3 regions of the Streptomyces sp. NPDC060194 genome follow, and region 1 is predicted to be linked to each of the others. Evidence: riboswitches for the same ligand, from Rfam matches in the RefSeq annotation. Region 1 holds a riboswitch; each other region holds the start of a gene.

Region 1 (4,920 bases):
GCCGACCCCTCAGGTCGTGGTGCGCGCGGGCGTCAGTTCGCCGGGCGGAAGCGCGGGAAGGCGCTGCGGCCGGCGTAGACGGCGGCGTCGTCGAGGATCTCCTCGATGCGCAGCAGCTGGTTGTACTTGGCGACGCGGTCCGAGCGGGCCGGGGCGCCGGTCTTGATCTGGCCGCAGTTCACCGCGACGGCCAGGTCGGCGATGGTGACGTCCTCGGTCTCGCCGGAGCGGTGGGACATCATGCACTTGAAGCCGTTGCGCTGGGCCAGCTCGACGGCGTCCAGGGTCTCGGTGAGCGAGCCGATCTGGTTGACCTTGACGAGCAGGGCGTTCGCGGAGCCCTCCTCGATGCCGCGGGCCAGGCGCTCGGGGTTGGTGACGAAGAGGTCGTCGCCGACGATCTGCACCTTGGAGCCGATGCGGTCGGTGATGACCTTCCAGCCGGCCCAGTCGTCCTCGTACAGCGGGTCCTCGATGGAGACCAGCGGGTACGCGGAGACGAGCTCCTCGTAGTACTCGGTCATCTCGGCGGCCGAGCGCGACTTGCCCTCGAACGCGTAGACGCCGTCCTTGTAGAACTCCGACGCGGCGACGTCGAGCGCGAGCGCGATGTCCTTGCCGGGGACGTAGCCGGCCTCCTTGATCGCCTCGACGATCAGGTCGAGCGCGGCGCGGTTGGACTCCAGGTTCGGCGCGAAGCCGCCCTCGTCGCCGAGGCCGGTGGACAGGCCCTTGGTCTTCAGGACCTTCTTCAGCGTGTGGTAGACCTCCGCGCCCCAGCGCAGCGCCTCGGAGAAGGACTCCGCGCCGATCGGCGCGATCATGAACTCCTGGATGTCCACGTTGGAGTCGGCGTGCGAGCCGCCGTTCAGGATGTTCATCATCGGAACGGGCAGCAGGTGCGCGTTCGGGCCGCCGAGGTAGCGGAAGAGCGGCAGGTCCGAGGCCTCGGACGCGGCGTGGGCGACGGCGAGCGAGACGCCGAGGATGGCGTTGGCGCCGAGCGAGCCCTTGTTGTCGGTGGCGTCGAGGTCGAACATGGCCTGGTCGATCAGGCGCTGCTCGGTGGCGTCGTAGCCGACGAGCTCCGGGCCGATCTGCTCGATGACCGCGAGGACGGCCTTCTCGACGCCCTTGCCGAGGTAGCGGTTCGGGTCACCGTCGCGCAGCTCGATGGCCTCGAACGCGCCGGTGGAGGCGCCGGAGGGGACGGCGGCACGGCCGGTGCTGCCGTCGTCGAGGCCGACCTCGACCTCGACCGTGGGATTGCCTCGGGAGTCCAGGATTTCCCGGGCTACGACGACGTCGATGGACGGCACGAGCATCTCCATTCTCGGATGTGCGGCCCCGTCGCGGGGCCGCCGCACTGCTTGGTCTTCAGAGCCTAACCGCACGGCGGCCGTCGGCCTGCCGAACGCCCGGCCCTCGGGACGACGGGTCGTGCCGTCCCTCGGAAGCATTTTGTTTCGCTACGAAACAAGATACCCCGCCCCACCGCGCCCGGGGAGGGCGCGGCGGAACGGGGTACGGCTGCCGCGCGGGATCGCGGGACCGGATCAGCTGAGGTGCAGCTGCTGGCCCGGGTAGATCACGTCGGCGTTCTTGACGATGTCCTTGTTCAGCTCGAAGAGCTTGTTCCAGCCGCCGGAGACGTTGTTCTCACGGGCGATCTTGGAGAGGGTGTCGCCCTTGACGACCTTGTACTCGCCGTCGCCCTTCTTGAAGGTGTGGTCGGACGGCGCGGCCGGGGCCTGGCGGGCCTCGGAGCGCGTCGAGCGCTCGGGCTGCTGCGAGCGGTCCTGCTGCGGCTGGGCCTGCTGCTCCTGCTGCTGCGGCTGGGCCTGCTGCTGCGGCTGGGCCTGCTGCTGCTCGGGCTGCGCCTGCTGCTCCTGCGCGGGCTGCTCGTCGGCGGCCGGGGCCTTGGAGGTGTCCGCGGCGCCGAGGTTGACGCCGCAGGACGGCCAGGCGCCCTTGCCCTGACCGGCGAGGACCTTCTCCGCGACGGCGATCTGCTGGCTCTTGGAGGCCTGGTCGGCCGACGGGGCGTAGGAGGTGCCGCCGTACGCCGCCCAGGTGGAGGACGAGAACTGCAGGCCGCCGTAGTAGCCGTTGCCCGTGTTGATCGACCAGTTGCCACCGGACTCGCACTGCGCGACCTGGTCCCACTCGGAGGTCGAGGCGGCGGAGGCGTTGGTGGCGCCCAGCAGCGGGGCGGCGATCGCCGCACCGGTCACACCGGCGAACGCGGCGATGCGGGTGGCCTTGGAGGGGCGGCGGTGCTTGGACTTGTTCGAAAGCAGCATGAAACAGATCTCCTCACCGACGCCTACGAGGTGAGCTGTCGGGTTCGGGCGCAGTGAGTGCCCGGCGGCGGGAACCTGCGTTCCCGCCTCTTCACCCCAAGCCCGGTTCCGTACCGCCCTCGTGCTTCCGAGGGCGGCGGGTCCAGGCGGCTTACCTGTGGTTCCCCCGCTCCTGCCTACGGCGCTTTACGCGTCGATGCCCGACGTCCGCCGGCAGGATTCGGCGTGACGGTCGTCGGGGCCCGCCTGGTTCGGCGAGCGAGTCGACGTTAAACACACAACCCGGTGAAGTTCAAAGACGACAGGGGGTGGAGTTATCCATGTCTCATTCGGCGCTCTCGGCCCCGGACTTCTGTCCCGCCTCCTGCTTCACACCGAAATCCAGGCTCTGACCAGGAAGAATCAAATCCGGATCTTCGCCGACCGATTCCCTGTTGGCCTCGTAGAGCGCGGACCAGCCGCCCTCGACCTCGTGCGAGCGGGCGAGCGTCCAGAGGTTGTCGCCCTCGCGGACGGTGTACCGCCCCGCCGCGAGATCCTCGTCACGCGTGGCGTCCGTGCCGCGCGAGGCGTGCTCCTCGTCGGCGCGGGCGTCGTCGGGCGCCGGGCCCGCCAGCTCCTCGACGGCCCCGTCCTCCGACTCCCGTCCCGCGAGGGCCTCCCCGGCCTCCTCGGCGGGCCTGCCCCGGTGCTTGCCCGAGCCCGACGCGGACGGCGTCGCCTCGCCGGTCGTCACGTCGGCGCCGCCGCGCGGCACGGGGTCGTTCGACGTCTCGTCCGACGCGGAGGCGGCCGGCCGGGGGGACTTCGATCCGGTCGGCTCGCGCTCGTCGTCGCGGCCGCCGCGCTTCTCGCGCTTCTCCGCCTTCCGCTCGGCCGCCGTCTCCGCGGGGCTCGCGGACGCGCCCGGGTCGACCTGGGGCCGCTCGTCGGAGCCGCCGGCCGCCTTCGCCAGCCCGGAGATGTCCGCACAGCCGGGCCAGGCGCCCGGGCCCTCGGCCTCAAGGACCTTCTCCGCGACGGCGATCTGCTGCGAGCGGCTGGCGAGGTCGGCGCTCGGCGCGTAGGCGAGACCGCCGTACCGCGCCCAGGTCTCCGGGCTGAACTGGAGTCCGCCGTGCAGTCCGTTGCCGAGGTCCGCGCTCCACAGTCCGCCGGTCTCGCACATCGCGACCTTGTCCCAGGTGCCGGCGTCGGCGGCGTGCGCGCCGGTCGCGCCGAGCAGCGGGAGGGCGACGGCGGAGCCGGTCACCCCGGCCGCCACGATGAGAGCCGGAGCCTGACGGGGGCGTCGGTGACGGCCGTTCCCGGAGAGCATGCGGATGCCTTTCCCGTGACTGCTGAGACGAAGGCAGAAGGTATCGACATTCGAACTCATGTCACAAGTCGATGCAGCGGAGATCACGTCAAAGTCACGGTCGGGCTGCTCAGTTCCGCTTCCCGCACCCCGAACTCGACCGGCAGCGTGCGCAGTCCGCGCATGATCAATCCCCCACGCCAGCGCAAATCGTCATGTTCTCCCGCGAGGCGCAGATCGGGCAGGCGGGTCAGCAGGGTCGCGATCGCCGTCTGCGCCTCCAGGCGGGCCAGCGGGGCGCCGAGGCAGTAGTGGATGCCGTGCCCGTACCCCAGGTGCTGGTTGTCGCGCCGGGTCAGGTCGAGGCGGTCCGGGTCGTCGAACCGGGCCGGGTCGCGGTCGGCCGCGGCGAGCACCACGAGCACGGGTTCGCCGGGCGCGATGCCGACGCCGCCGAGCGTCAGCGGCTGGGTGGCGTACCGCCAGGTCGCCATCTCCACCGGGCCGTCGTAGCGCAGCAGCTCCTCGACACCGGTCTCCAGGAGCGCGCGCTCCCCGCGGGCCAGCGAGTCCTGCAGGCGCTCCCGCTCCCCCGGGTTGCGCAGCAGCGAGTAGACGCCGTTGCCGATCAGGTTGACGGTCGTCTCGAAGCCGGCGAACAGCAGGATGAACGCCATCGCCGCGGCCTCGCCCTCCGTCAGGTGCTCGCCGTGGTCCGAGGCGCGGATGAGGCCCGACATCAGGTCGTCGCCGAGGTCCTCGCGCTTCCGGTGGATCAGCTCGACGAGATATCCGCGCATCTTCTTGACCGCGCGTCCGACGCCTCCGCGGGGGCCGCCGCCGTGACGGATCATCATTCCCGCCCAGTCGCGGAATTCGTCCTGGTCCTCGCGGGGGACGCCGAGCAGATCGCAGATCGCGTAAATGGGGAGCGGAAAGGCGAATTCGTGGATGAGGTCCGCGCTGCCCTTCTCCGCGAAACCGTCGATGAGCTGGTCGGTCAGTTCCTGCACGCGGGGTGCGAACGCGGCGACCGTTCTCGGCGTGAACGCCTTCGACACCAGCCGGCGCAGTCGGGTGTGATCCGGCGGATCGATGTTCAGCAGATGCGTCATCAGCTCCGCCTTGCGCTCCCCCGGGATGCCCGTGCGCCCCCGGGCCGCGGCCGTCCCGGCGTGGTGCGCCGGGTCCTTGCTCAGCCGCTGGTCCGCGAGTGCCTGCCGGGCGTCCGCGTACCGCGTCACGAGGTAGGCCTCCACGCCGCTCGGCAGGGTGACCCTGTGCACGGGCGCGTGCGTCCGCAGCCAGGCGTACGCGGGG
Region 2 (4,920 bases), on a different contig from region 1:
GCGCCGGGCTGAGCAACGTCCGGGTGGCGAACGGGGACGCGATCATCCTGCTCCGCGAGATGCTGGAGCCGGACTCGCTCGACGGCCTGCGGGTGTACTTCCCCGACCCCTGGCCGAAGAAGCGCCACCACAAGCGGCGGCTGATCCAGCCCGAGTTCCTGGACCTCGCGGCGACCCGGCTGCGCCCCGGCGCGATCGTGCACTGCGCGACCGACTGGGAGGAGTACGCCGAGCAGATGCTGGAGGTCCTCGACGCCCACCCGGAGTTCGAGAACACCCGGCCGCCCGGCGGCGACGGCTGGGCGCCCCGCCCGGACTTCCGCCCGCAGACGCGGTTCGAGGGGCAGGGGCTGCACAAGGGGCACGTGGTGCGCGACCTGCTCTTCCGCCGCCGCCCGCACACCGACCGGCCCGCCCCGGAGCACACCGCACCCCGCTGACGCAACGCCCGGCGACGGTAACGCAACGAACACCGGGACCCGCTCGCGGCCCCGGTACGCACTCGTTAGGGTCGTTGGATGCCCGTGCCCGTGTCCCCGCCAGGTGTCCGCACCCGCGTCACCGCCGTGTGGCGCAGCCGAGTCGCGCGGGTGGGGGCGCTGGTCGTGCTGCTCGCCCTGTCCGGCGCGGTGATCCTCGCGCTGGTGCGGGAGCAGACCGGCACCCAGGGCTTCCTGGTCGGACTCGCCCTCGCGGTGACCCCCGTGCCGCTGCTCGTCGCCGCCTTCCGCTGGCTGGAGCGGGTGGAGCCGTCCAGATCCTGGCGCAACCTCCTCTTCGCGTTCGCCTGGGGCGCCTGCGCGGCCGCCCTCGTCGCGATCATCGCGAACAGCTTCGCGACGCATTGGATCGCGGTCGCCACCGCCGACCCCGCGGGCGCCGACCTGTGGGGCGCGACGGTGATAGCGCCGGTCGTCGAGGAGTCGGGCAAGGCCGTCGCCGTGCTGCTGCTGTTCCTCTTCCGCCGCCGCGACTTCACCGGCGTCGTCTACGGCGTCGCCGCCGCCGGGGTCACCGCCACCGGCTTCGCGTTCACCGAGAACATCCTCTACCTCGGCAACGCCTTCGGGGAGGACCAGCTCAGCGGACTCGGCGGCTTCGAGTCCGTCACCGCGGCCACGTTCTTCGTGCGGATCGTGATGTCCCCGTTCGCGCACCCGCTGTTCACCGTCCTGACCGGCCTCGGCTTCGGCTTCGCGGTGCTCACGCCGCTGCGGCACCGGGTCCGCCGGGTGCTGCTGCCGGCCGCCGGCCTGCTGCTCGCGATGGGCATGCACGCCGCGTGGAACGGCTCGGCGATGTTCGGGCAGTGGGGGTTCCTCGGCACTTACGCCCTGCTGATGGTCCCGGCCTTCGGCCTGCTCACCTGGCTCGCCGTCCACCTGCGCGGGCGCGAGCTGCGCATCGTCCGCGAGGAGCTGGCCGTCTACGCGACGGCCGGCTGGCTCACCCCGCCGGAGCCCGCCCTGCTCGGCTCGATGCGCGCCCGCGGCCTGGCCTACGGCTGGGCGTTCCGCGCCCACGGCGCGGAGGGCCGCACCGCGGTCCGGGAGTACGTGTCGTGCGCGACGCAGCTGGCGATCCTACGCCGGCGCACCCGGCGCCGCGCGCTCGCCGTCGGCCCCGAGTTCACCGCGCGCGAGCGGGAGCTGCTGGAGGCCCTGTGGCGGCGCCGCGAGCCCGCCCGGGCCGCACTGGCGCACGCCGCCCGCGCGACGGCCCCCGCCCGCCCCGCCCCCCTGCCGTACGTCCCCGCCCAGAGCGGCCCGGCGTACGGCTACGGGTACCCGGCCGCCCCGCCCCCCGGACAGCAGAAAGCCGCGTACCCGTACGGTCCCCAGCAGGTTCCGTACGGGTACGCGGCCCGTGATCCGTATCGCGCCTGATCGCGCGAGTGCGGGCGCGGGCGCCTCAGACGGTGAGGCCCTTGCCCCGCAGCCAGGTCAGCGGGTCGATGTTCGATCCGCCGCTCGTGTGCACCTCCAGGTGCAGGTGGTTGCCGGTGGAGTTGCCGGTGGAGCCGACTCTGCCGATGACCTCGCCGGTCGAGACCTTCTGGCCGACGCTGACGCCGATCGACGACTGGTGCGAGTACGTCACCTCGGTGCCGTCGTCGAGCTTCAGCACGGTGTGGTAGCCGTAGCTGCCCGACCAGCCGGCCTGCGTGATCGTGCCGGAGTGCACAGCCTTGATCGGGGTGCCCGCCGCCGCGGCGAAGTCGAGGCCGGTGTGGGCGCCGGAGGACCACATGGAGCCGGCCTGCCCGAAGGTGGAGGTGATCGTGTACGAGGAGACGGGGAGCGTGTAGCTGCGCGCCAGCTTGGCGAGCCGCTCCTTCTCGGCCTTCTCGGCCGCGGCCTCCTCGGCCTTCTTCTTCTCCGCGGCGGCCTTCTCGGCCTCGGCCGCGGCGGCTTCCTTCTGCTGCTCGGCGGCCTGGTCGGCGGCGGCCTTGGCGGCCTTCGCCTCGGCGTCGGCCTGCGCCTGGGCGTCCGCGGCGGCCTGCTGCTGCTCGGCCTGCTGCAGGATCCGCGCCCGCAGCGTCTCGCCGGCGGCGGCGCCCTCCTGCTGCGCGGAGTTGACGACGGAGAGCGGGGTCGTCGTGTCGAGCGCCTGGGTCACGTCGGCGGAGCCCTGCGGGGCGGCCTCGGCGTCGGTGGAGTCCTCGGAGTCGGCGAGCAGCGCGCCCACGCCGGGCAGCGACTCGGCGTCCGGCAGGGAGTCGGCGACCGCCGAGACGCCCGGCAGGTCCGCCAGGGATATGGAGACCGCGGGCCGCTCCTGCGCGGAGGCCATGCCGGCCCCGCCGACGGCGGCGATCACGCCGACGCCCAGGACCGTGGAGCTGCGGGCGAGACCGCCGCGCTGCTTGGCCACCCGGTGCTTGCCGCGGACCGGACGGATCGTCTCGGCGCTGGGGTTCCACTCGCCGGCCGCCGCGGCGGGTCCGGCGGACACCCACGGTTCGGTGGGCAGGGGGTCCGGACCGGACGCTCCGTCGAGCAGTGCGACCGACTCGGGGGCAGGGCTGTTCGACGCCACGGAGGCGCTCTCCTTTCCTTCCTTCTCGCCTACCGGGTTAGCTGACGGGTTCGGAGCAGGAAGGTCTCCTACGGTCACCTCGACGCCTGAACAGAAGGCGTGAGATGCCCGATTCACCCCAAGAAGTGGTTCCCCGGTTCCCTTGCGGGATTCGGCGCGTGCGCACGGAGTCGACTCTTGCGACGACTGTGACGACCGCTGCGTTATCGAACGTTAATAGACGGCGGGCCTCTATTCCAAGCCGTTCTTGTTGATCGTTAAGGCTTCCGGCCTGGACCAATGCGGCGACGGACGGGCGAAACGGGGCGAGTTGCTCGTGTCCACCCGATGTGATGCCGGTCGCCTGCGTGCTGACGGTTCGTCAATCCGCGCCCACGTGGTCACCTACGGCCACGGCGGCCGTCGCCGTACGGGCGCTCAGCCCGCGCGGGCGGGCCGGCGGAGCGCGAGCAGCGCCATGTCGTCGGTCGACTCCCCGCCGGTGTGCGCGAGGACGTCCGCGGCGACGGCGTCGAGCAGCCGGCAGGGCTCGGTGAACGTCCGGCCCGCCAGCCGCTCGGCCGGGTCGTAGAAGACGCCGTCCGCGTCCCGGGCCTCGCTGAGGCCGTCGGTGTACAACAGCAGCGTCGCCCCCTCCGGGAACGCGTGCTCGCGCGCCCGGTCGGGCCACGAGGCGAGGTCCCCCATGCCGAGCGGCAGCGCGAACTGCTCCGGCAGCAGCACCTCGACGTGCCCGTCGGCGTGGAGCATCAGCGGTTCGGGGTGGCCGCGGTTGACCGTCCGCACCACCTCGGCGCCGTGCGGGATCTCGGCGAGCACGGCGGTGGTGAAGCCCTCCACCGCGTCGAGGCCGTCGCGCCGGGTGCCCTCGCGGGCCAGCGCCCGCTCCAGCCGCAGGGCCACCGCCTCCAGGCTGCCCTCCTGCTCCGCGGCCTCCCGGAAGGCGCCGATGACGACGGCGACCGCCTCCACCGCGCCCATCCCCTTCCCCCGCACGTCCCCGACGATCAGCCGCACCCCGAACGGGGTGTCCTGGACGGCGTACAGGTCGCCGCCGATGAACGCGTCCGCGCGCGCCGCGTCGTACCGGGCCGCGATCCGCAGCCCGCCGATCCGCTCGGCCGGCACCGGCAGCACCGCCCGCTGCGCCGCCTCCGACACCTCCCGCGCGGACGCCAGCTTCTCGCCGCTGACCCGCACCACCCGGTTGATCGGCACCGCGAGCGCGGCGACCGTCGCGACGGTGAGCGTCTCGGCGAGCGCCTGGTAGTGGACGCCGTCGCCCTGGAAGACGTGCAGCAGCGAGATCGCGGCGGTCGCCGCGATCCCGGCCAGCACCGTGCTGCGCAGCGAGAACAGCGGGGCGGCGACGAGGGGGGCGGCCGCGAAGAAGGGGGCGCCGGTGAACACCTCCGGCGTGAGCACGTCGAAGAGGTAGCCGATGACGATCAGCAGCGCCGGCAGCGCCCTGACGAACATCCGCACGGCCCGTCTGCGCCCCTCGGACTTCCCCACCGTTCCGTCTCCTGCCTGCCGCACCTCCCCCAGCCTCACCGCCCCCGCCGCCCCCGGCCACCTGTGCTGCCCCACCCGGGTGAGCCCGCACACGCCGAAGGGCCCGGAACTCGTCTCGAGTTCCGGGCCCTTCGCCATCAGTAGCGGGGACAGGATTTGAACCTGCGACCTCTGGGTTATGAGCCCAGCGAGCTACCGAGCTGCTCCACCCCGCGTCGGTGAACCCAACTCTACGCCATCGCAGAGGCGGTTCCGACCACGGGCGTCGCATCGTGGGCGGATCGGCCGGTCAGGCATGCGCCCGCGCGGTCAGGTAGGGGTCCCTGCGCAGCACCTCGCGGCTGCCGAGCAGCGTCCCGGCGGCCA
Region 3 (2,171 bases), on a different contig from region 1:
CCGGGCCCCTCGGGCACCGCCGCCGACGCGGCGTACGGGCCGGCGACCGGCTCCGGGTACGGTCCCGCGCGGCAGGGCGGGCGGCGCCGGTGGCCCGCCGTGGTCGGCGCGCTGGTCGCCGCCGCGCTCGTCGGCGGGGGAGTGGCGGCCAGCTCGCGCTACGTCCTGGACGACGGGAAGGGCGGCGGCTCGGGGCGCGGCGGCTCGTCCCCGTCCGCGAGCGCCTCGGCGTCGGGGGAGCAGCGGCCGTCCCCGTCCCCCTCCGGCGGCGAGGACACCGGCGGTGGCACCGCCGGAGGGCAGTCCCCGTCGCCCGCCGACGGCGTTCCCAACGGCTGGGTCCGTGTCGAGGACCCCGAGGGCTTCAGCCTGCTCCTTCCGCAGGGCTGGGAGCGGCGGACCGAGAACGGCCAGATCGACTACACCCCCGACGGCGGTGTCCGTTTCGTCCGGATCGCGATCGATCCGGAGACCGACTGGGAGAGCCCCTACGAGCACCAGACCGACCTGGAGCGGGGCGTCTCGAAGCGGCCGGGCTACCAGCGGCTGGGCCTCGTGGCCAACACCTACCGTGACCTGACCGGCGCGCGCTGGGAGTTCACCTGGACCGCCGGCGACAAGGACGCCTCCCGCGGTCCGCGGCACGCGATCTCCCAGTCCTGGATCGACCGGGACGGCACGGAGTACGTGGTCTACATGTCCTCGCCCGAGGAGCGGTGGGCGGAGACCCGCGAGCAGTTCGACAGCGTGCTCCGGGGCTTCCGGCCCTGACTTCGGTCACCGATCCCGCCGAATTCCGCCGGGGTGAGCGGGGTCATACCGATGACGTTCCGTGGTGTGACCCAGCTAATGCGACCTCTCGCCGCAAGGGCTCTTCGACGCCGGGCGCACGGTGAGTGACGGAAACGTGCCGCCGTATTCGCCGTAAGGATCAGTTGTGAAGAAACGGCGTTTGTTCTGCGGCTCATCCGTCACTTAACGTCCCAGGGACTCCGGACGGAACGCCTAATCCTGCCGCCGCCCGGACACCGAATCCGACTTCGAATCACCGAATCGGCAGGAGCGGGGGACCCGTTCAGTACGCGGTCCCGGAATTCGATCTTCGTATTCCAGGGCCGCTAGGGGTGAAGCCGCGTCGCCGCGGCCGGGCATCTCCAGCCCGAACCCGACAGCTAACCCCGCAGGCGTCGGAGAGGAATGCAGCATGCCGATCAAGGCACAGCACAAGCGCGTCCGTCCCCGTCGCGTCGTCCGCGGCATCACCGCCATCGGCGCGGGCTCCGCCGCCCTCGCCCTCCCGCTCTTCGGCGCCGCCCAGGCGCACGCCTCGACCGAAGCGGCCCCCGCCGCGAAGGCCGGCGCCACCTTCCGCTCCGCGCCCGTCCACGCGCAGCCGAAGCAGGCCGAGAAGTCCACCTACACCGTGGCCGGCGGCGACTACCTGTACAAGATCGCCCAGGAGCACGACGTCGCCGGCGGCTGGAAGCAGCTCTACGCCGACAACCAGGACGTCATCGGCGGCAACCCCGAGCTGATCTACCCGGGCCAGAAGCTGGAGCTCGACGGCTCGGCCGCGCCGGCCGCGCAGAAGCAGCAGGCCCCGAAGGCCGCCGCCCCGAAGCCCGCCGCGCCGAAGCAGCAGGCCCCGAAGCCGGCCGCGCCGAAGCAGGAGGCCGCCCCGCAGCAGGAGGCCAAGCAGGCCGAGGCGCCCGCCACCGCCGACTCCTCCTCCAACAGCAGCGGTTGGGTCAAGCCGGTCGACGCCGGCACCTCCACCCCCTACCGCGCCTCCGGCGGCAGCTGGTCCAGCGGTTCGCACACCGGCGTCGACTTCTCGGCCGGCTCCGGCTCGACCGTGAAGTCCATCGGCCAGGGCACCGTCGTCTCCGCCGGCTGGGGCGGCGCCTACGGCAACCAGGTCGTCATCAAGCACAACGACGGCCACTACTCGCAGTACGGCCACCTGTCGTCGATCTCCGTCTCCGCCGGCCAGAGTGTCGGTGCGGGCGACACGATCGGCCTCTCCGGCTCCACCGGCAACTCCACCGGCCCGCACCTCCACTTCGAGGTCCGCACCGGCCCGGACTACGGCTCGGACATCGACCCGGTCGCCTTCCTGCGCGCGCACGGCGTCTCGGTCTGACCGAACGACCCCCAGGGGCGGGCGCCTT

What was found. Region 1 has a riboswitch for cyclic di-AMP ahead of ACFWEG_RS08775 (transglycosylase family protein). Riboswitches for the same ligand answer to the same signal wherever they lie in the genome.
Region 2: another riboswitch for cyclic di-AMP. It lies ahead of ACFWEG_RS09020 (M23 family metallopeptidase); the one in region 1 lies ahead of ACFWEG_RS08775 (transglycosylase family protein).
Region 3: another riboswitch for cyclic di-AMP. It lies ahead of ACFWEG_RS28920 (peptidoglycan DD-metalloendopeptidase family protein); the one in region 1 lies ahead of ACFWEG_RS08775 (transglycosylase family protein).

Annotation. Positions count from the first base shown of each region.
Region 1 is NZ_JBHWZH010000027.1:12,975-17,894, reverse strand. It holds gene eno (phosphopyruvate hydratase) at 33-1,325, opposite strand; gene ACFWEG_RS08775 (transglycosylase family protein) at 1,557-2,303, opposite strand; cyclic di-AMP (ydaO/yuaA leader) riboswitch at 2,309-2,497, opposite strand; gene ACFWEG_RS08770 (transglycosylase family protein) at 2,629-3,555, opposite strand; gene ACFWEG_RS08765 (cytochrome P450) at 3,705-4,920, opposite strand, start outside.
Region 2 is NZ_JBHWZH010000028.1:14,982-19,901, forward strand. It holds gene trmB (tRNA (guanosine(46)-N7)-methyltransferase TrmB) at 1-440, shown strand, start outside; gene ACFWEG_RS09015 (PrsW family intramembrane metalloprotease) at 519-1,886, shown strand; gene ACFWEG_RS09020 (M23 family metallopeptidase) at 1,912-3,039, opposite strand; cyclic di-AMP (ydaO/yuaA leader) riboswitch at 3,051-3,206, opposite strand; gene ACFWEG_RS09025 (PP2C family protein-serine/threonine phosphatase) at 3,457-4,554, opposite strand; tRNA gene ACFWEG_RS09030 (tRNA-Met) at 4,696-4,769, opposite strand; gene ACFWEG_RS09035 (FtsX-like permease family protein) at 4,844-4,920, opposite strand, start outside.
Region 3 is NZ_JBHWZH010000285.1:1-2,171, forward strand. It holds partial or broken gene ACFWEG_RS28915 (serine/threonine protein kinase) at 1-771, shown strand; cyclic di-AMP (ydaO/yuaA leader) riboswitch at 1,037-1,202, shown strand; gene ACFWEG_RS28920 (peptidoglycan DD-metalloendopeptidase family protein) at 1,205-2,143, shown strand.